DNA from 3 places in the Thauera butanivorans genome. Region 3 is predicted to be linked to each of the others. Evidence: riboswitches for the same ligand, from Rfam matches in the RefSeq annotation. Region 3 holds a riboswitch; each other region holds the start of a gene.
The links. Region 3 has a riboswitch for cobalamin ahead of cobO (cob(I)yrinic acid a,c-diamide adenosyltransferase). Riboswitches for the same ligand answer to the same signal wherever they lie in the genome.
Positions count from the first base shown of each region.

Region 1: another riboswitch for cobalamin. It lies ahead of ACNQFN_RS20610 (ABC transporter substrate-binding protein); the one in region 3 lies ahead of cobO (cob(I)yrinic acid a,c-diamide adenosyltransferase).
Region 2: another riboswitch for cobalamin. It lies ahead of ACNQFN_RS20880 (TonB-dependent receptor domain-containing protein); the one in region 3 lies ahead of cobO (cob(I)yrinic acid a,c-diamide adenosyltransferase).

Region 1 is NZ_CP183038.1:4,256,478-4,263,442, reverse strand. Features, by position in the region: gene cobN (cobaltochelatase subunit CobN) at 1-360, opposite strand, end outside; gene cobW (cobalamin biosynthesis protein CobW) at 360-1,451, opposite strand; gene ACNQFN_RS20620 (ABC transporter ATP-binding protein) at 1,478-2,368, opposite strand; gene ACNQFN_RS20615 (FecCD family ABC transporter permease) at 2,365-3,420, opposite strand; gene ACNQFN_RS20610 (ABC transporter substrate-binding protein) at 3,417-4,382, opposite strand; cobalamin riboswitch at 4,584-4,799, opposite strand; gene ACNQFN_RS20605 (DEAD/DEAH box helicase) at 4,891-6,480, opposite strand.
Region 2 is NZ_CP183038.1:4,318,431-4,325,395, forward strand. Features, by position in the region: gene ACNQFN_RS20865 (ABC transporter ATP-binding protein) at 1-705, opposite strand, end outside; gene ACNQFN_RS20870 (FecCD family ABC transporter permease) at 702-1,679, opposite strand; gene ACNQFN_RS20875 (TonB-dependent receptor domain-containing protein) at 1,704-3,578, opposite strand; gene ACNQFN_RS20880 (TonB-dependent receptor domain-containing protein) at 3,592-5,415, opposite strand; cobalamin riboswitch at 5,551-5,789, opposite strand; gene cobU (bifunctional adenosylcobinamide kinase/adenosylcobinamide-phosphate guanylyltransferase) at 5,881-6,429, shown strand; gene ACNQFN_RS20890 (Uma2 family endonuclease) at 6,463-6,965, shown strand, end outside.
Region 3 is NZ_CP183038.1:1,950,899-1,957,863, forward strand. Features, by position in the region: gene lysS (lysine--tRNA ligase) at 1-1,035, opposite strand, end outside; gene ACNQFN_RS09415 (methyl-accepting chemotaxis protein) at 1,392-3,188, shown strand; cobalamin riboswitch at 3,246-3,469, shown strand; gene cobO (cob(I)yrinic acid a,c-diamide adenosyltransferase) at 3,624-4,235, shown strand; gene ACNQFN_RS09425 (chorismate-binding protein) at 4,248-6,281, opposite strand; gene ACNQFN_RS09430 (GFA family protein) at 6,333-6,740, opposite strand; gene ACNQFN_RS09435 (hypothetical protein) at 6,762-6,965, opposite strand, start outside.

The DNA of each region.
Region 1 (6,965 bases), 2.3 Mb from region 3:
GCCGGAGAACATCACCAGCGCGATGCCGCGTGCGCGGCACAACTCGCCGATGCGTTCGGTGCCGTAGGGCCAGTAGCTTTCGCCGCCGAGGTGGTCGATGACGATGACGCGGGCGTGCTGCAGCACGTCGTCGAGGTAGAGGTCGACCGACGCCGGCTGGCGCAGGTGCAGCAGGTTGGCCAGCCGCAGGGTCGGGAAAGCTTCGATGCCGTCGCTCGCGGCCGGCCAGGCGGCGGCGAGCAGCGCCAGCGTGGTGTCGGCGGCGCTGAGGATGGCGATGTCGGCCGGATCCTGCGCGATGCGCGTGATGATCGAGGCGTCGTCGACGAAGCCGCCGGGCTGGGCCGCGAGCAGGTGCATCAGGCGGCCCCGGCAGGGGCGTCGGCAGCGATGGCGGCCGCGGCCAGGGCGTCGCGCAGGGTGCCGGCATCGAGGTCTTCGCCGATCAGCACCAGGTGGGTGCGCGGCGCTTCGTCCGCCAGCCAGCGGCGGTCGAAGTAGCTGTCGAAGCGCCGGCCGACGCCATGCACCACCAGCCGCATCGGCTTGCCGGGCAGGGCGGCGAAGCCCTTGACGCGATAGATGGCGTGCTCGGCGGTGAGTGTGTGCAGGATCTCGAGCAGGCGCTCGCGCTCGACCAGCGGCAGGTCGACCACCACCGAGTCGAAGGCGTCGTGATCGTGGTCATGCGCCTCGCCTTCCTCGTGGTCGTGGTGGCTCTGGCGCAGGTGGATGTTCTCTTCCGAGGCGGCGCCCAGGCCGAGCACGATGCCGAGCTCGATGCGGCCCTGGTCGGCGGCGACGATCTTCACTTCGGGCGGCAGCTCCTCGCGCACCAGGGCTTCGACGCGGGCGCGGGCCTCGGCGTCGGCGAGGTCAGTCTTGGACAGCACGACCAGGTCGGCGGCCGACAGCTGGTCCTCGAACAGCTCGTGCAGCGGCGATTCGTGGTCCAGGTTGGGATCGGCGCGGCGCTGGGCATCGACCGCCGGCGGATTGGCGGCGAACTGGCCGGACGCGGCGGCGGGCACGTCGACCACGGTGACGACCGCATCCACCGTGCAGGCGTTGCGGATCTCGGGCCAGTTGAAGGCCTGCACCAGCGGCTTGGGCAGGGCCAGGCCGGAAGTCTCGATCAGGATGTGGTCGATGTCGCCGCGGCGCGCGATCAGTTCGCGCATCACCGGGTAGAACTCTTCCTGCACCGTGCAGCACAGGCAGCCGTTGGCGAGTTCGAACAGCTCGCCGGGGCGTTCCCGGCCGTCCTCGTCGCAGCCGATGCCGCAGCCGCGCAGGATGTCGCCATCGATGCCGAGCTCGCCGAACTCATTGACGATCACGGCGATGCGGCGGCCGTCGGCATTGTTCAGGATGTGGCGCAGCAGCGTGGTCTTGCCGCTGCCGAGGAAGCCGGTGACGATGGTGGCGGGGATTCTGGCCTGGACGGACATGGAGCTTCTCCTGGAGGTTCGGGAATTCAGCGGCTAGGGGATGCGAATGCACTTGCGGGCGGAACAGCCGTTCCGGCATGCGAATCTTTGCTGGAGGGTGCAGACGCCGATGCGTCCGCATCGTTTTCAGGTGCCTGCGCCGCGCCTTCGGGCCGGCAGCGCCAGGGCACGACGTAGGGCTGGCGCTCGTGTTCGCCCAGCATCGCCTGCACCTGGTAGACGCGCTGCAGGTTGGCGGCGGTGAGCACGCTGCGCGGTGCGCCGCAGGCCACGGCGCGGCCGTGGTCCATCAGCAGCACGCGGTGGCAGAAGCGGCTGGCCAGCGTCAGGTCGTGCAGCACCACCATCACGGTGCGGCCGAGCGCGCACTGCTCGCGCAGCAGTTCCATCACGCTCAACTGGTGGAAGGGGTCGAGCGCCGCGACTGGCTCGTCGGCCAGCAGCAGGGGGGCATCGACGGCCAGCGCGCGGGCCAGCCGGGCGCGGGCGCGTTCGCCGCCGGACAACTGGTCGAGCCGGCGGTCGGCCAGCGCTTCCAGCCGCATCCGGGCGATCGCCTGGGCGACGACCTCGTCGCCGTCCGGCGCCGCGCGCCAGCGCGGGCGGTGCGGCAGGCGGCCGAGGGCGACGAAGTCGCGCACCGTCAGCGGCCAGGCGGCATGGTCGCCCTGGGCGAGATAGGCCAGCCGGGTGGCGCGCTGGCGCGGCGGCAGCGTGGCGAGCGGTGTGCCGTCGAGCCGGATCGTGCCCTGGTGCGGCAGCAACTGTGCCACCGCCCGCAGCAGGCTGCTCTTGCCGGCGCCGTTGGGGCCGATCAGGCCGAACAGCTCGCCCTGGCCGATTTCGGCGGAGACGCCATCGACCAGGGTCGCGCTGCCCTGGCGCACGAAGAGGGATTCGATGAGCAGCCGCGTCATGCCCGCCCCAGCCGTTCGCGCAGCACCAGCACGAAGAAGAAGGGTGCGCCGATCAGTGCCGTGACCACGCCCAGCATCAGTTCGAAGCCGCCGCTGACCAGCCGCAGCACCACGTCGGCGGCCAGCAGCAGCACCGCGCCGCCGAGTGCGCTCGACACCAGCAGGCGCGCCGGGTGGTAGCCCACCGCGCGGCGCAGCATGTGCGGCACGACCAGGCCGACGAAGCCGATCGCGCCGGTCACGGCAACGCTGGCGCCGACGCACAGCGCGGTGCCGACGACGACCTGCGCGCGCAGGCGGGCGAGATTGACGCCCATGCTGGCGGCCTCGTCCTCGCCCACCGACAGCGCGTCGAGGTCGCGTCCGCAGGTGGCCAGCAGCGCCAGGCCGGCGAGCACGAAAGGCAGGCACAGGCGGATGTCGTCGAAGCTGCGGTCGGCCAGCGAGCCGAGCAGCCACAGCACGATGTCCTGGACGTCGGTCGGGTTGGGGGCGAGGTTGATGGCCAGCGAAGTCAAGGCGCCGGCCAGCGAGGACAGCGCCACACCGGCCAGGATCAGGGTCAGGTTGCCGGTGCCGCGGCGGGCGATGCGGTACAGTACCAGCGTCGCCAGCGCGGCGCAGCCCATCGCCGCCGCCGGCAGCAGCCAGGGCGTCAGCTGGGCGAGGCCGAAGTACAGGCACAGCACCGCGCCCAGACTGGCGCTGGAGCTGATGCCGAGCAGACCCGGCTCGGCGAGCGGATTGCGCAGCAGGCCCTGCAGCGCCGCGCCCGACATGCCGAGCGAAGCGCCGACCAGGATCGCCAGCAGCACGCGCGGCAGGCGGATCTCGGCGACGATGGCATGCTGGCGGGCCAGCGCTTCGGATGCGCCATCGCCGACCGGCAGCAGTGCGGCGGCGACGTCGGCGAGCGCCAGCTGCACCGGGCCGATGCCGAGCGAGACCAGCGCGAGCATGAGCAGGGCCAGCGCGAGCAGGCCATTGAGCGGCAGCGCGACTTGGCTGGTGCGTGGCAGCGGGGGCCGGGATGTGGCTTGGCCGGCCGTCATTGCGGCACCCGTGCCGGTGAGGCGGTGATTTGCTGCCTGGCGCTTGCCGCTTCTTCTGCACCCCCGGCTCCGACAGGGGAGAGGGGCGCCCGGCTTAGAGATGCCCGGCTGCGGGACATCGGGACCGGCGGACTTAGGCGGGCCAATTGTGCGGCGATGTCTTCGGCGGCCTCGATCAACTGCCAGTTGCTGCAGCCCCAGTCGTTGCCGTCCATGCGCACCACCGGCCGTTCGGCGAGCAGCGTCCGCATCTGCGGATGGCGGGCGAAGCCGGAGCGGGCATAGGTGGTGTCGTTGAGCATGCTGCTGACGACGAAGACGTCGGGCGGGTCGGCGACCACGTCCTCCAGCGCGACCCGGCCCCAGCCGCGGCGGCCGGACTCGGTGGCGTGATTGCGCACGCCGGCGGCCTGGAACACCGCGTCGACATAGGTGCCGGCGCCGGCGCTGCCGCCGTTGGGGCGCAGGTAGAGCGCGCGGGCCGGATGCGTGCTTGCCTGCAGGTGGGCGATGCGGGCCTGCACGTCGGCCACCAGCGCCTCGCCGGCGGCGGCGCGGCCGAGCCGGCCGGCGATGTGCCGGGTGCTGGCGAAGATGCCGTTCCAGTCGGTCGGGTAGGGCACGGTGACGATCCCGATGCCGTGGCGTTCGAACAGCGCGGCCTGGTGGCGCGCCTGCCAGCGCCGCGACGCGAGCACGACGTCGGGGCGCAAGGCCAGCACTTCCTCGGCGCTGCCGTCGTTGGCGGGATGGCGGCGGGCCTGTTCGTACATCGCGGTGCGGCGCGGGTCCTGGCTCTTGCGCGACACCGAGACGATCTGCGCCGGTTCGGCCAGGCCGAGCACCAGCATGTCGGCGCACAGGTTGGTCGACATCACGCGCGGCAGCGCCGCGCCGGCTGCAGCGAAGGCGACGGAGCCGGACAGCAGGGCCAGCAGCGCAGCGAGCAGGCGCACGGCCATCTCAGGCGCCAATGCCGGGCGCTTGCACCGTGCCGGCCCTGGAGGCGTGGGAAGAAGGGATGTGGTGGTGCTGGGTGTCCTGGTCCATGGCTGCGGCTGCGCGGGTGCGGCGACGATCGGCCTGCATGGGGTAGGGACGGACAGCGGAAGGCTGGGGCCGGGACGGCCAGGCCAGACGGTGATCGCCCGCACCCCGGGGCAGTGACCTTCAATCGACCAGGCCGGTCTTCTGGCTCTCCTTCGTCCGGATGTCCGCAGCCTTCCCGGGCGAAGCCCAGTGGCAGGGGGGCGGAATCCGTCAGGACTACAGCAGCGGGGGCTGCGCCGGAATGGCCGCTGGAGGCGGCGTCACCGGACTTCCCGTTTCACCCTGGGCGCACGGCGGCGGCACAGGGCACCTGGATCGAATGCGCGCGAAGCTTAAGTGAGGGGACAGGGTTTGGCAAGCCGGCGCCCGCCGCGCGCGGGCCGGGGGCGCGATCGAGCGCGCAGCCCCGGTGGCTCGTGCTCAGCGGTTGCCGCTGCCCGGCTTGGCGGAGAACAGCGCGGCACGCGGCGCGGCGGGGCGATTGCGGCCGGGGCGGGCGCGATTGCCATCGACGTCCGCGCGGCGGTTGTCGACAGCGCGGTTGCCATCGACGTCGCCACGGCGGGATGCGTGGGAAATGCGGTTGCCGTCCACTTCGGGGCGCGACGGCTGCATGCGGTTGCCGTTGATTTCGCGTGGCTCGGCGCTGCGCGGTGCGCGGTTGCCGTCCGCCTCGCCGCGGCGCGGCTGCGGGCGGGCACCCGGCTTGCCCTGGCCGGCGCCACGGTTGCCGGGGGTGGCACGATCGCCTCGTGGCGCACCGGACGGGGTGCCGTTGCGGGCCTGGCCCGAGCGGCCGCCGCGGCGCTGCAGCGGTTCGCGCTGGTGGTCGGCGTCGTGCGCGGCCTCGGCGCCGGCGCTGGGCACGAAGTCCTCGGCCACGGCACGGTCGATGCGACGCTTGATCAGGCGCTCGATCGCGCTTAGCAGCTTGATCTCTTCATCGTCGACCAGCGAGATGGCATTGCCGGCGGCGCCGGCGCGGCCGGTGCGGCCGATGCGGTGCACATAGTCTTCCGGCACGTTGGGCAGTTCGAAGTTGACCACCTGCGGCAACTGGTCGATGTCGAGGCCGCGCGCGGCGATGTCGGTTGCCACCAGCACCGGCAGCGAGCCGTCCTTGAACTGCGCCAGCGCCCGCGTGCGCGCCGCCTGGCTCTTGTTGCCGTGGATCGCGGCGGCGGCGATGCCGTGCTTGCTGAGGTATTCGGCGAGCTTGTTGGCGCCGTGCTTGGTGCGGGTGAACACCAGCGCCTGGAACCACTGCTTTTCCTTGATCAGGTGGGCGAGCAGTTCGCGCTTCTGCTTCTGGCCGATCATGTAGACCGCCTGGTCGACGCGTTCGGCGGTGGTGTTGCGCGGCGCGACTTCGACCGTGGCCGGATCGTGCAGCAGGCCGTGGGCCAACTGGCGGATCTCGTCCGAGAAGGTGGCCGAGAACAGCAGGTTCTGGCGCTTCTTCGGCAGCAGCGCAAGCACCTTGCGGATGTCGCGGATGAAGCCCATGTCGAGCATGCGGTCGGCTTCGTCCAGCACCAGGATCTCGACGCCGGACAGGTCCACGGTTTTCTGCCCGACGTGGTCGAGCAGGCGGCCGGGCGTGGCGACCAGGATGTCCACGCGCTTTTTGAGCGCGCCGATCTGCGGGTTGATGTTGACGCCGCCGAACATCACCAGCGAAGCCAGTGGCAGGTGCTTGCCGTAGGTCTTGACCGATTCCTCGACCTGCGCGGCGAGTTCGCGCGTCGGCGTCAGGATCAGGCAGCGTGGGCGGCCGGGCGGATGCGGGTGGGCGTGGGTCTGCGACAGGATGTGCAACAGCGGCAGCGTGAAGCCGGCGGTCTTGCCGGTGCCGGTCTGGGCGGCGGCGAGCAGGTCGCCGCCGGCGAGCACTTGCGGAATGGCCTGGGCCTGGATCGGCGTCGGCGAGGTATAGCCGGCTTCGCCGATGGCGCGCAGGATGGGTTCGGCCAGCCCGAGGCTGGCGAAAGTGACGACTTCGGAATTCATTCGATGGTTTCCGGCGCCAGTCCGTCGCGCATGCGTGGCGACACCAATCCGGGCTGGCGGGAGAGAGATCCGGGGCGGGCGCCGGCCGGATCGTTGCAGGAGCCGCCGCGGTCGATCGGTCAAGCCGCGGCGAGCCGGCACTATAGAGACTATGCGGGCTTGATGCGAGCTTTTTGTGCACAGCAGCGTGAAGGCGTATCCCGGAAGGCATTGCCGCCTGTGCCAGGATCGACGCCCAGGCTGCCAGGGCTCCAGCCGGCAGCAGTCGTGGCCTGGCTCGTACCGTATCGCCCAAAAGCCCTTGTTGCAGAGCAAAAATAAATTATGCAGGAAAAATGTGTTGCAAAATGAAAATACATGTCGAATAATTTCCAGGGCATATTCAAAAAGAATACATGGGCGCCGCTGCTCGTGTGTGGAAGAAGCACGGAGGGAGTGCCGCGTCTGCCCGGATGGCGGAAGCTGTTGAACGGTGCCGGAAGCCC
Region 2 (6,965 bases), 2.3 Mb from region 3:
ATTGACGTCGTGAAGTACCAGCACCGCGCCGGATTTCCTGCCGCCGCCCCGTCCGCCAGGCGCCCCTGCGCCGGACAGGGGGGCCTCCAGCGCGGGAGAGCCCCTCTCGCCGCGGACGAGGCGGCGGAACAGTTCGAGCGTGGCGATCTGGTGGTGGAGATCGAGGTGATTCAAGGGCTCGTCGAGCAGGAACAGCCGCGGCGCCTGAGCCAGCAGGGCGGCGATGGCGACGCGCTGGCGCTCGCCGCCGGACAGGGTCAGGACGTCGCGGTTCTCGAAGCCCTGCAGGCCGACGTCGGCCAGCGCCCGGCGGGCGATGGCTTCGTCCCGTTCCGTTTCCCAGCCCCAGCGGCCGAGGTGCGGATGGCGGCCGATCAGCACCGTCTCCAGCACGGAGGCGGCGAACAGGTCGGGCTGCTGCTGCGTCAGCAGCCCGCGAAAGCGCGCCGCCTCGGTCGCCGACCAGCCGGCATAAGGCCGCCCGCCGATGCGCACCTCGCCCACCGACGGCACACGCAAACCAGCCAGGGTGTGCAGCAAGGTGGTCTTGCCCGCACCGTTCGGTCCCAGCAGGACCAGGCATTCGCCCGGCTTCAGGCTCATGCTGAAGGCGCAGCACAGCCAGCGCTCGCCCACCTGCAATGCGAGGCCGTCGGCTTCGAGCAGCGGCCCGGTCTCATTCATCACGCTGCCGGCCGTGCTCATCGCCGGTGCCTCGCCAGCAGGAACAGGAACACCGGCACGCCGATCAGCGCGGTCAGCACGCCCACCGGCAATTGCTGCGGCGCGATCACGGTGCGTGCGGCGGTATCGGCCACCGTCAGCAAGGCACCGCCGGCCAGCGCCGCCGCCGGAATCAGCGTCCGCTGGTCGTTGCCCAGCGCCAGCCGCACCAGATGCGGCACGATCAGGCCGACGAAGCCCACCGAGCCGATCAGCGTCACCGCAGTGGCCGTCAGCAGCGAAGCCAGCACGTACAGGCCCATGCGCAGGCGGCGCACTTCGACGCCGAGCGCCCGCGCATTCAGTTCGCCGCGCGCCAGCACGTTGAGGTCGCGCGCAAAGGGCATCACCGCCAGCAGTCCCAGCACCAGCACGGCCAGCCCGGGCCAGGGCCGCGCCGCACCGCTGGCGTCGCCCATCAGCCAGAACAGCATCGACTGCACGCGCACGTCGGACGCCAGCGCCAGCATCAGGGTCACCGCCGCGCCGCAGCCGGCGGCGACGATGACGCCGGTCAGCAGCAGCCGCGTCTGCGTCCAGCTGCCGTCGCCGTGCGCCAGGCCGAACACCAGCAGCATCGCCGTCAGCGCGCCGGCGAAAGCCAACGCATCGACCCACAGCGAAGCCGCCCCGAGCAGGATCGCCACCAGCGCGCCGACCGCCGCGCCGCCGGAAATGCCCAGGATGTAGGGGTCGGCCAGCGGATTGCGCAGCAGCACCTGCATCACTGCGCCGGCCATGGCGAGCAGGCCGCCGCAGACGAAGGTGGCGACCGCGCGCGGCAGGCGCAGCTCGCGCACGATGCCGGCGGCCATGCCGTCATCGCCGGCCAGCGCCGCCAGTACCTCGCCCGGCCCGATCGGCATCTCGCCCGCCATCAGCGCCCATGCGAAGGCCAGCACGCCGGCCGCCAGCAGCGCGGCGATCACCGACACGGCATGGGTACGCGGCTTCATCCGGATCGGCAGCCGGAGGCGCCGTCAGCGCGGCGCATAACGCAGCCCGACGAACACGCTGGCACCCGGCGTGCGATAGCCCCGCGCCAGTTCGTAGTCCGCATCGAGGAGATTGTTCGCCCTCGCCTCGATGCGCCATTGCGGCGACAGGCGGTAATGCAGATAGGCATCGAGCAGGCCGTAGCCGTGCAGATCCACGGTGTTGGCCGCATCGTCGTGGCGGCGGCCGGCACCGTTCCATTCCACGCCCCAGTCCAGCGGCCCGGCGGCATGGGCCAGCCGCAGGAAACCAGACTGCCGCGCCCGCCGCGGCAGCCGCCTGCCGTTCTGTTCGTCCTTCGCATCCAGCCAGTCCAGGCCCGCGCTGACGGTGAATGCGCCCAGCGACAGCATGTAGCCGAGTTCCGCGCCCTCGAGCCGCGCCTCGGCGACGTTGACCTGCTGTCCCCGCAACGCATACACCGGGTTGCCGGCGATCAGGTCCTTGACCCGGTTGTCGAAGTAGTTCAGTTCGACGCTGTGCGCCCCCTGGGCCCAGCGGATGCCGAGTTCGCGGTTCAGCGCCCGCTCCGGCTTCAGATCGGGATTGCCGTGGTAGCTGGTCGGCGACGACGCCATCGGCCAGTAGAGCTGGTTGAAGGTCGGCGCGTTGAAGGCGGTGGCGATGCTGCCGCGCAGGCGCAGCGAAGGCGTCAGGTCGTAGCCGTAGGCAAGCAGACCGGTGGTCTTGCCGCCGAACTGGGAGTTGTCGTCGTGGCGGGCGTTGAGCTGCAGGTGGTGGGCGTCGATCTGTGCCGACCAGCCGAGCAGCAGCGAATTCACCCGGCGGCTGTCCTTGTTGTACACCGTGGTGCTGTCGAGCCGGGTTTCGACGTATTCATAGGCCAGCAGCAGCCTGCCCAGCGGCAGATCGACGTCGTGCTGCCACATCAACTGATCCTGCTCGGTGTCGTGCCGGCTCGGCGCCGCGGCGCTCGCCCGGTTCAGCGACTCGTCGATGCTGCGGCCCAGGCGCAGGGTGCTGGTCCAGCCGGCACGCAGCTCGTTGCGCAGATGCAGGCTCAGCGTGCCGGCGGTCTTGTCCATCCAGGAGTCGAAATAGCTCGCCGCCGAGGCATCGTAGCGGCTGCGGCTGTCCGAGTACGTGAAACCCAGGCCGATCTCGTCCCTGTCGCGGAAGCCCAGCGTGACCGAGCCGCCGGCATGGGTGTTGCGGAAGCCGTCGTCGTCGGCCCAGTAGGACGTCCGCGGCGGCGTGCCCGCCCAGAAGGCCGGGTCGCGCTTCGAGTTGAAGCCGTCGGAGTGCTCGGCGCCCACGTTCAGGCTGTAGCGCAGCCGCCCGGCCCCGCCCGACAGCGCGGCCGATGCCTTGCGGGTGCGCTCGGAGCCGTAGCCGACGAAAAGCTCCGGCCTGAAGCCCGCCTCGCCCTTGCGGGTGAACACCTGGATCACGCCGCCGATGGCCTCCGAGCCGTACAGCGCGCTGGCCGGCCCGCGCAGCACTTCGATGCGCTCGATCAGACCGAGCGGAATGTTCTCCAGCGTCGGCGCCCCCGAACTGGCCGAGCCGGCCCGCAGGCCATCGATCAGCAGCAGCGTGTGCCGCGCCTCGGCGCCCCGGACGTAGACGTTCGCATTCGCCCCCGCGCCGCCGTTGGCGGTGACCCGGATGCCGGGCAGCGCCCGCAGCACCTCGATCAGCGAGGAATGCCCGGCGCGCTCGATGTCCTCGCGTTCGATCACCTCCACCGCGGCCAGGCTGTCCTCGATGCGCTGCTGCTGGCGGGAGGCGGTGACGACGACGGCTTCGAGGGCGCCGCCGCCCGGGGCGGGCGCCGCCAGCAGCGGACAAGGCAGCGCCAGAGCGGCGGCAAGCATGGAGAAACGGACGGCGGGCATGGGGAACGACGGTTCAGCGCGGCGCATAGCGCAGCGTGACGAAGGCATTGGCACCGGCGGTGGCGAAGTTGCGGGCAAGCTCGTAGTCCTTGTCGAAGACGTTGTTCGCCCGCAGCTCGAGCCGCAGTTCGGGCGTCAACTGGTGATGGACCCAGGCATTGACGATGCCGTAGCCGCCCAGCCGCGTGCCGGCGTCCTCGCGCTCGCTCTGCCCGCGCCATTCGGCCCCCCAGCTCCACTTGCCGACCGTGCGGTCGATGCCGAGCGAACCCGCGCGGCGCGCGCGGCGCACCAGGCGGGCGTCCGTATCCTCGTCCTTGGCATCGAGCAGGTCGATCGTTGCCCGCACGCGGTAGTCGGCCACGGTCGCGCTCACGCCCCATTCCAGCCCTTCCAGCCTGGCGCGGCCGACGTTGTCCGGGGTGCTGCCCCACTGGATCAGGTTCTTCACCCGGTTGTTGTAATAGGTGGCCGTCATCTGCAGCCCGCCCTGCTCCCAGACCAGGCCGATTTCGCGGTTCAGCGATTCCTCGGGCTTCAGGTCCGGGTTGCCGCCGAAGCAGCCGAAAGGCGGAAAGCAGGCGAGCGGGAAGTACAGATCGTTGAAGGTCGGCGCCTTGAAGGCCGTGCCGATGCTGCCGCGCAGCCGCCATTCGGGCAGGAACTGGTAGCCGTAGGCGAGCAGCCCGGTGGTCTTGCCGCCGAACTGCGAATCGTCGTCATGGCGGGCGTTGATCTGCAGATGATGCTTGTCGAACTGCCCGCCCCAGCCCAGCAGCACCGAATCCACCCGGCGCGTGTCGCGTTCGTAGGTGCCGGTGGTGTCGATGCTCTGCTCCAGATGCTCGACCGCCGCGAGCAACAGGCCGCCGCCCAGCGAGACGTCGTTCTGCCACGCGAACTGGGTCTGTTCGGTGTCGAAGCGGTCCGTCGGCGCCGTGCTCCATTTGCTGTGCGAACGGTCCTTGCTGTAGCCCAGGCGCAGCGTGCTCACCCAGCCGTCGGCGAGCTTGTTGCGCATGTGGATGCCGGCGGTGTCCAGGCCCTTGCTCACGCGGGCATCGTATTCGGTGTCGGAGTCGAACCAGTTGCGCCCTTCGGAATGGAACAGCGTCAGCCCGATCTCGTCATCGTCCCTGAATCCCAGCGAGGCGGAAGCACTCAGGTAGTCGTTGTGGAAGCCGTCGCGATCGCGGTCGGCCACGGTGGCAGGGTTCTTTCGCGCATTGAAGCCGTCGGTGCGCTCGCGCCCCGCCGACACGTTGTAGCGCAGGCGGTCCCGGCCGCCGGCCACCGTCGCGCCGAGTGCGTAGCTGTGCTCGGTACCGGCACCCATGCGCAGGCTGGGATGGAAGCCCGCCGTGCCCTTGCGCGTGAAGACCTGGATCACGCCGCCGATGGCGTCCGAGCCGTACAGCGCGCTCGCCGGCCCGCGCAGGATCTCGATGCGCTCGACCAACTCGGGCGGAATCGTCTCCAGCGCAGGCTGGCCGGACGTCGCCGAGCCCACCCGCATGCCATCGACGAGCACCAGCGTATGCCCGGAATTGGCGCCGCGGATGAAGATGCCGGTATTGGCGCCGGGGCCGCCGTTGCTGCTCACCTGGATGCCGGGCTGCGCCGCCAGCAGTTCGGTCAGCGTGCTGTGCCCGCCGCGTTCGATCTGCTCGCGCGTGATCACATCGACGCTGGACAAGGTCTCGTCGGCGCGCTGCTGCTGACGGGTGGCAGTGACGACGACTGCCTCGCCCAACCGGTCCTGCGCAAGCGCAGACGGCAGATACATCGGAAAAGCGCTGGCCACGGCGATCGCCGTGGTACAGAAGCGGATCTTCATCGTTTCGGTCTCCCTGCGCCAGAGCGCCGCGTCCCCGCGCGCCGTGGCGATACGCAACAGGACGGTCTCGGGAGGAAAAAGGAAACGAACGGCGCCACGGAACACGCCATGCCATCGCCGCCACCCCGCGACACATCCGCCAATTCGCGCTACGGCCGGTCTCCGGGCTCGTGTGTGTACCAGCCTGCCGGCCGGACGGATGGACCGCCTTCCCAGGTCATGAACCCAGTGGCTGCGTGGTCCACCTTGCGCACACCTACCGTTGCGGGGGCAGCACAGGCATTGCGGCCTCATGGCGAGATGGGCCGTGCACCTGTTTCCCGTTCAACCCCGGGCGAGAATCGCCCGCGGGCACCGATGACGCGCCGCCCCTTCCGGGGCAGTGGGGGCGGATGATACCGTACCGGCCAGTATCGTGCACTGCACCAGCACAAGGCCCCCGCAGCAAAAAAGGCAATCAGCACCATGACATGCGAACTGATCCTGGGCGGCGCCCGTTCCGGCAAGAGCCGCGAGGCCGAACGCCGCGCCGCCGCATCCGGCCTGGCCGTCACCGTGATCGCCACCGCCGAGGCGCTCGACGACGAAATGGCGGCACGCATCCGCCGCCACCAGGCCGACCGCCCGGCGGGCTGGCGCACGGTCGAAGCGCCGATCGCGCTCGCCGAAACCCTGCGCCGCGAAGCCGCGCCCGGGCGCTGCCTGCTGGTCGATTGCCTGACGCTGTGGCTCGCCAACCTGCTGATCGATGCCGACGGCCTGCCGCCCGGCGCCGACGCCGAAGCCCTGCCGCTGTTTCGCGCCGAGCGCGACGCCCTGCTCGCCACGCTGCCGGCCCTGCCCGGCCGTGTCATCCTGGTCGCCAACGAAGTCGGCCTCGGCCTGGTGCCGGAAACCCCGCTCGGCCGCCTGTTCCGCGACGAGGCCGGGCGACTGAACCAGGCCGTCGCCGCACTGTGCCCGCGCGTGCTGTTCGTCGCCGCCGGGCTGCCGCTGGTGCTGAAGGGCGGCTAAACTGCCAACTGACGAATGTTGCTGGAGACTGCCATGGGCCTGCCTGCGGAAAAGCATGCGATGACGCTGGATGAATTCCTCGCCTGGGAAGCGGATCAGCCCGAGCGCTGGGAATTCTTCGACGGCGAAGCCTTCATGATGGCCGGCGGGTCGGACGTGCACAATCTTGTTTCCGGCAACACCTACATGACCTTGCGCAATGCCCTGCGCGGCACATCCTGCACGGTCTTCATGTCCGACGTCCGCCTGCGTCTGGCAGCAACGGACGACCTGTTCTACCCCGACGTCTTCGTCACCTGCGCGGACGCCGACCGCGAGCGCCGCCAGGTCAAGGAAGAGCCGGTGCTGATCGCCGAGGTGCTGTCGCCCTCGACCGAAGCCTACGACCGCGGCGGCAAGTTCGCCGCCTACCGCCGCTTCCCCGGACTCAAGACGGTGCTGTTCCTGTCGCAGGACCGTGCCCACGTCGAATGCTATTCCCGTACCGCCGAAGGCGACTGGCTGCTGACCGAAGCCAGCGGCGAGGCTGCCAGCCT
Region 3 (6,965 bases):
TTCGGCGTCGGCCAACTGTGCTTCGGTGAATTCCGGGTGGTACTTGCGGATGGCCTGGACGATGGTCAGGCGGTGGAAGGGCTTGGACAGGTCCAGCTCGCGTCCCTGGTAGACGAAGCTCTCGGCGCCCAGTGCCTCGCGTGCGGCCTGGCGGATCAGGCCTTCGGTGAAGTCCATCAGCGTGCGGTAGTTCGCGTACGCCTCGTAGAACTCCATCATCGTGAATTCGGGGTTGTGGCGCGGGCTGAGGCCTTCGTTGCGGAAGTTGCGGTTGACCTCGAACACCTTCTCGAAGCCGCCCACCACCAGGCGCTTCAGGTAGAGCTCGGGCGCGATGCGCAGGAACAGTTCCATGTCGAGCGCGTTGTGGTGGGTGACGAAGGGCTTGGCCGTGGCGCCGCCGGGAATGGGGTGCATCATCGGCGTTTCGACTTCGAGGAAGCCGTGGCCGGTCATGTAGTTGCGGATCGACTGCACGATGCGGCTGCGCGCGGCGAAGGTGAAGCGCGACTGCTCGCTGACGATCAGGTCGACGTAGCGCTGGCGGTACTTCTGCTCGACGTCGGTGAGGCCGTGGAACTTGTCCGGCAGCGGGCGCAGGCTCTTGGTCAGCAGGCGGATCTCGTCGGCCTTGACCGACAGCTCGCCGGTCTTGGTCTTGAACACGGTGCCGACGCAGCCGACGATGTCGCCGATGTCCCAGGTCTTGAACTGGGCGTAGACGTCCTCGCCGACGCCGTCGCGCTGCACGTAGAGCTGGATGCGGCCCGACAGGTCCTGGATGGTGACGAAGCTCGCCTTGCCCATCACCCGCTTGAGCATGATGCGGCCGGCCACCTTGACTTCGACCGGCAGTGCTTCCAGTTCCTCGGCTTCCTTGTCGCCGTATAGCTCGGCGAGCTTGCCGGCGGTGTTCTCGCGCGAGAAGTCGTTGGGGAAGGCGCGGCCGCTGCTGCGCCAGGCGGCGAGCTTGTCGCGGCGCTCGGCGATCAGGTGGTTTTCGTCCTGCGGCGGGGTATTCGTCTGATCGGACATGTTTTCGGTTCGGGAGATGAGGATGCGTGGGCGCCGGCATGGCGCCGGCGACAAAGGCGTGATTGTCGCAGGCCGGCGCAGGCAGGGCAATTGCGAGGCTGCGGCCGGAAGGGGTGGGGAACGGCGAAAGAGCGGCCGGAATGGCGGACAGTGACGCGGCGCTCGCACGTCGTCGGCTGCTTTATTTGCCAAAAACGAGATTTATGTCCTTGTTTCGCTCCCCGATGTAGGGAATATTCCGCCAAAAACTACTGCGCTCTGCACCGAAGTCTGTTCTCAAGTGCAGGCGGCCGGAGCCGATAGAGGGGGCGGAAGCAGTTGATGAATACGGATTTCTAGCTCGGGAACCACACCAAATGAGCACGTTGAGACAGCTGTACGAGACTGTCGAGAAGACCTTCTGGAACACGCTGACCAAGAAGCTGTGCAGCTTCCTGCTGCTGTTCTTCTTCAACCTGGGCTATCTGGCCGTGCAGGCCTGGCAGACTTCGGAGATCGACCGCGCGCTGGCCGAAGGCGGCATCGCGCCGGAGTTTGCGGCGCGCATCCTGGGTGCGCTCGGCGTCGGGCAATGGGTGATGATCATCATCAGCGCCGTGTCGCTGGCCTGCATCCTCGGCCAGATCGCCTACCTGCGCCACCTGATCGTGCGCCCGATCCGCGGCATGATCGGCATCTTCGAGGAGATCGGCCGCGGCGAAGGCGACTTCTCGCGCGACCTCCCGCTCATCACCCATGACGAGTTCCGCGAGCTCGCCAGCAGCTACAACCACTTCGCCGAGAAGATGCGCCACATCATCGGCGAAGTGCGCACCACCAGCGTCGGCATCGCGCGCGAGGCGGTGCAGGTCAAGCTGCGCGTCGAGGCTGCTGCCAGGCACGCGCGGGAGCAGGGGCAGATGACCACGGCGGTGTTCGACGCCAGCAGTGCATCCACCGCCGCCATCGAGCAGGTGTCGCAGAGCGCACGGCAGATCGCCGAGTCCACCGCCGAGAATCTGCGCATCGCACGCGGTTCGCTGCACGAGATGCAGGACATCGCCGGCAAGATCAATTCCGTCAGCGACAAGGTGACCGCGTTCAACCACACCGTGGACGACCTGTCGCAGCGCTCCGAGAGCGTGAAGCAGATCGCCGTGCTGATCCGCGAGATTGCCGACCAGACCAATCTGCTGGCGCTCAATGCGGCAATCGAGGCCGCGCGGGCGGGCGAGGCCGGGCGCGGCTTCGCCGTGGTCGCCGACGAGGTGCGCAAGCTGGCCGAGCGGGTGAACAACGCGACCGCCGAGATCGTCGGCAACATCAACGGCATGCTCGAACTGGTGTCGGAGACGCGCAACGAGAACGAAGTGATCAATGCCGACGTGCTGCAGACGCGCGAAGTCGTCGACCGCTCGGCGACCCAGTTCGGTTACATGGTGGGCGAGTTCGAGACGACCGGAAGGCAGCTCGAGCAGATCGCCGCGGCGATGGGCTCGCTGGCGGACACCAACGTCAGCGTGCATGAGAAGGTCAGCGCCATCAATGCCCTGTCGCACACCGTCGCCGGGCAGATGGATGAGAGCGAGCAGGGTACGGAACAGCTTGCCAAGGCGACCGAAGGCGTGCAGGAACTGGTGTCGCGCTTCAAGACCGGGCGCGGGGCCTTCGACCGGATCGTCGAACAGACGCGCCGCTTCCGCGACGAGGTGCAGGAGCAGCTCCAGCAGATGGCCGCCAGCCGCATCGACATCTTCGACTGGCGCTACCAGCCCATCCCCGGCACCAATCCGCCCAAATTCCGTGTGGCATGGGGCGAGGAGTTCACCCGCCGCTGCCAGGCCTTGCTCGATGACAGCCTGGCCTCGACCCGGGGCGCCGTATTCGCCGTTGCGGTCAATGCAGACAGCTACCTGCCGGCGCACAACGCCAAATTCTCCCAGCCGCTGACCGGCAACTACGAGCAGGATCTGGTGGGCAACCGTACCTGCCGCAAGTTCGAAAGCCCGTCCGAACTGCGTGCCGCGCGCAATACCGAGCCCCTGCTGTTGCAGACTTACCTCCGCGATACCGGCGAGATCCTGTGCGACATCGCCATGCCGATCATGGCCGGCAGCCGCCATTGGGGGAATGTGCGCATCGGTGTCCCGGTCGAGAGCCTGCTCGGCAACTGAATCGCCGGCGCGCGCATTGCCCGCGGCACCGCTGCGGGCGTATAGTGCGGCCCGCATCGATCGGGAGCTTTCGCGGGCATTCGCGCGCGGAGCGAAACAGGAAGTCCGGTGAAGCGGGGGGGGGGGCGTGCCGCCCATTTTTCCCGCCATTCCGGCGCAGCCCCCGCTGCTGTAAGCCAGACGGCGCCGCCATTTCGACCACTGAAGCCTTGCGCTTCGGGAAGGCGGCGGCAACCGGATGAAGGCGAGCCAGAAGACCGACCCGTTCGACGAGACAGGTGAATGCCCCGGGGTGCGGGCGGACTGCCGATCGGTCGCGCGGGCCTGACAGCCCGCTTGCGCTTCGCCTACGCCGCCTTTGCGGCTTTGCCGCGCATGCACCATCGTCATTCTTCCCCATCCGGTTCCGACAGCGATGGCAAGGAGGACGGACCGATGGAAGAGGACAAGAAGCAGAGCCACAACGCGCGCATGCAGCGCAAGAAGGAAGTCGTCGATGCCGCCATCGGGCGCGCGCAGGAGGAGCGCGGCATCGTCATCCTGATCACCGGCAACGGCAAGGGCAAGACCACCTCCGCCTTCGGCACCCTGTATCGCGCGCTCGGCCACGGCCAGCGCGCCGGCGTGGTGCAGTTCATCAAGGGCACGCACGCCACCGGCGAAGTCATCTTCCTGCAGAAGCAGGGGCTGGACACTGCCGTCCAGTACCACGCCATGGCCACCGGCTTCACCTGGAACACGCAGAACTGGGACGCCGACAAGCGCGCCGCCGACGAAGCCTGGGCGCAGGCCAGCCGCATGCTGGCCGACCCGGCGCTCGACCTGGTGCTGCTCGACGAGCTGACCTACATGCTCAAGTACAACTACCTCGACACCGATCAGGTGATCGCCGCGATCCGCGCCCGCCCGCCGCGCCAGACCGTCATCGTCACCGGCCGTGCCGCCAAGCCGGAACTGGCGGAGCTGGCCGATACGGTCAGCGAGATCGCCGACCGCAAGCACGCCTTCAAGGCGGGCGTGAAGGCGCAGGCGGGCATCGACTTCTGAGCTGGCCAGCCGTCAGTTGGATGGCGCCAGCCGTGCCTCCAACCAGTCGCGCAGGCTGTTGATGAAGGCCCAGCCCTGCACGCGCGGTAGATCCTGCACGCGCACCACGGCCTCCACCACGCGGCCTTCGCGCAGGGCGACGGCGCGGCCGATGCCGGGCAGCAGGCCGCAGGCGAGGGGCGGCGTGACCCAGCGGCCATCGATCAGCATGGCGAGGTTGCCGAACGTGGATTCGGTGATTTCGCCGGCTTCGTTGTAGAGTACGGTGTCGAACACGTCCGAGCCCGTTGTGGGAGCGAAGGCTGCGTAGTGCGCGCGGCGGGTGGTCTTGTAGCGGCTGAATTCGCTGTGCGCCTGGAGAAAGGGGCGGTCGGCCAGTGCCAGCAGTACCGGCGCCGGCGTGGGAGCGAAGGCGGCTGCTTCGGCGCGGGCCAGGCCCTGCGCATTCAGCAGCAGGCGCACGCGCCAGGCGCCCTGGCCGTGCGTGCGGACGAGATCATCGAGGCAGGCCTCGATGCGTGACTCATCCCAGGGGTAGCCGAAGTGCGCAGCGGCGGCGCGCATGCGGGCGAGGTGTTCGTCGCGGTGGCGCAGCTTGCCGCCGTGCAGACCCAGGGTTTCCAGCAGGTCGAACGGTGCGCTGGCGCGCTCGACGAAGGCGCGCTTGGCGGCCCATTCGGCCCATTCGTCCTTGGCGCTTGCGCCCCAGACGATGCCGCTGCCGATGCCGCAGCGGGCATTGCTGCCTTTCAGTTCGATGCTGCGGATCGGTACGTTGAAGGTGGCGGCAATGCCGCGCTGGCCGTCGGGCGAAACGTAGGGACGAACCACGCCGACAGCGCCGCAGTAAATGCCGCGCGGCCCGCCTTCGAGGGCGCGGATCATGCGCATGGCTTCCACCTTGGGGGCGCCGGTGACCGAACCGCAGGGAAACAGCGCGGCGAACACGTCGGCGAGCCGCGTGCCGGCGCGGGTGCGCGCCACCACGTCGGAAGTCATCTGCCAGACAGTGGGCAGGGCTTCGGTGTGGAACAGCGCGGGCACGCGCACGCTGTGCGGCTCGGCGATGCGCGAGAGGTCGTTGCGCAGCAGGTCCACGATCATGACGTTCTCGGCGCGCTCCTTGGGGCTGGCGCGCAGCCGAGCGGCCAGCGCGGCATCTTCGTCGGGTGTGGTACCGCGCGGGGCCGTGCCTTTCATCGGCCGCGTCAGGATCTCGTTCCCGCGCCAGTCGAAGAACAGTTCGGGCGAGACGGACAGCACCTGTACGCGATCCTCGTTACCGTCGTTGGTGCCGCAGTCGAGATGTGTTGCATACCCGCCCGGCTGTGCCCGCTGCAACGCGGCGAACAGGCCACGGTCGTCGCCCGCCAGCCGTCCACGCAACTGTGCCGTGTGGTTGACCTGGTAGAGCACACCGTCGGCGATCGCCCGCTGGATGCGGGCATGGGCAGCATCGAAGGCGGCACGCGTGGGCAGGGTGTGCCAATCGACCACTGCTGCACCGCCCCCCGGTTCCCCGTTCCAGGGCAGCGGGGTGTCGTGGATGGCGAACCAGGCCAGCGGTCCGTCCGCTGCATGCACGGTCATCGCCGCGTCGAACGCGGGTGCGGCTTCGTAGCGCAGATAACCCAGCGCCCAGGCGCCTGCGCGGGCGGCGGCCTCGACCGCATCGAGCAGCGGACGCACCTCGTCAAGGCTGTGTGCGGCCAGCACCGTGCGAGGCTGGCCGAAGGCATGGCGCAGGCGCGGCGCGCTGCTGTCGCGGGGATCGGTGAAATCGATGAGGCTGGTCACGGCGAAGGCGCTGGGTCTCGTCAGGGAGTCAAGCCAGCATTTTGCACGCTGGGTGTGCTCCGGGTGCGCATCGCGGGCCATCTGTGCCTTGCCGCTGCCGATTCGGCGGCGATGATGCTGCTCGGCGCCTGCCTCACAGGCATCGGTGGTGCGCTGTTCTCGCCCTGCATGGAAGCGCTGGCGGCGCGCATCGATGCGCAGCCGGACGGCAACCTGCGCTATCTCGCGCGTGATGAGACGGAACGACACGGTGCATGGCCATGCGTGCCGTGCGTCGGGAAGAGCCTTGCAAAGTTTGCTTCAGCTTTCTTTGTCATCTGGCATGAACTGCTCGAATACCTGCTGGCCGGTGAGCTTGTGCGTTTCGTTGCTGAAATCGTAGAACGGTGGCTTCTCGTCGATGAAGATTTCATTGGTGAGCCGGAATTGCGCGTCCTGGAAAAGCCCAGCTGGAAGGATGTATTCGTTGCTCGGCAGCAGATGGTAGAACAAGTGCGTACCGCATGTGGGGCAAAAGCCGCGTTCGGCCCAATCGGATGAACGATAGGTGGAAGGCATGCCGCCGCTGAACTGCACCTCGGCTCCACAGTGGACGGCGAACATCGGGCCGCCCGACCAGCGCCTGCACATGGAGCAATGGCAAAGCCCGACTTCAGCATGGTCGCTCGCCGAGACTTCGATGGAGCCGCACAGGCACGAACCTTTCATGGCAATCTCCTTGACGTTCTGCTATGGGGGCGGACTTCGTTCGCCATTGTCAGCCATCTGTGTGCCGGAAAGGGCGATCACCGACACCTGGCCCAAATCATGCACGGGCGTATGCCATCGTTGGGCATCGGTGTCGAAACGCAGTTCCAGCATGCCGGGCAAGGCGGCATCGATCACGAGCAAGCGAACAGGATGGCGGAAATCCGCTTTCGCTGTACCGAGTGC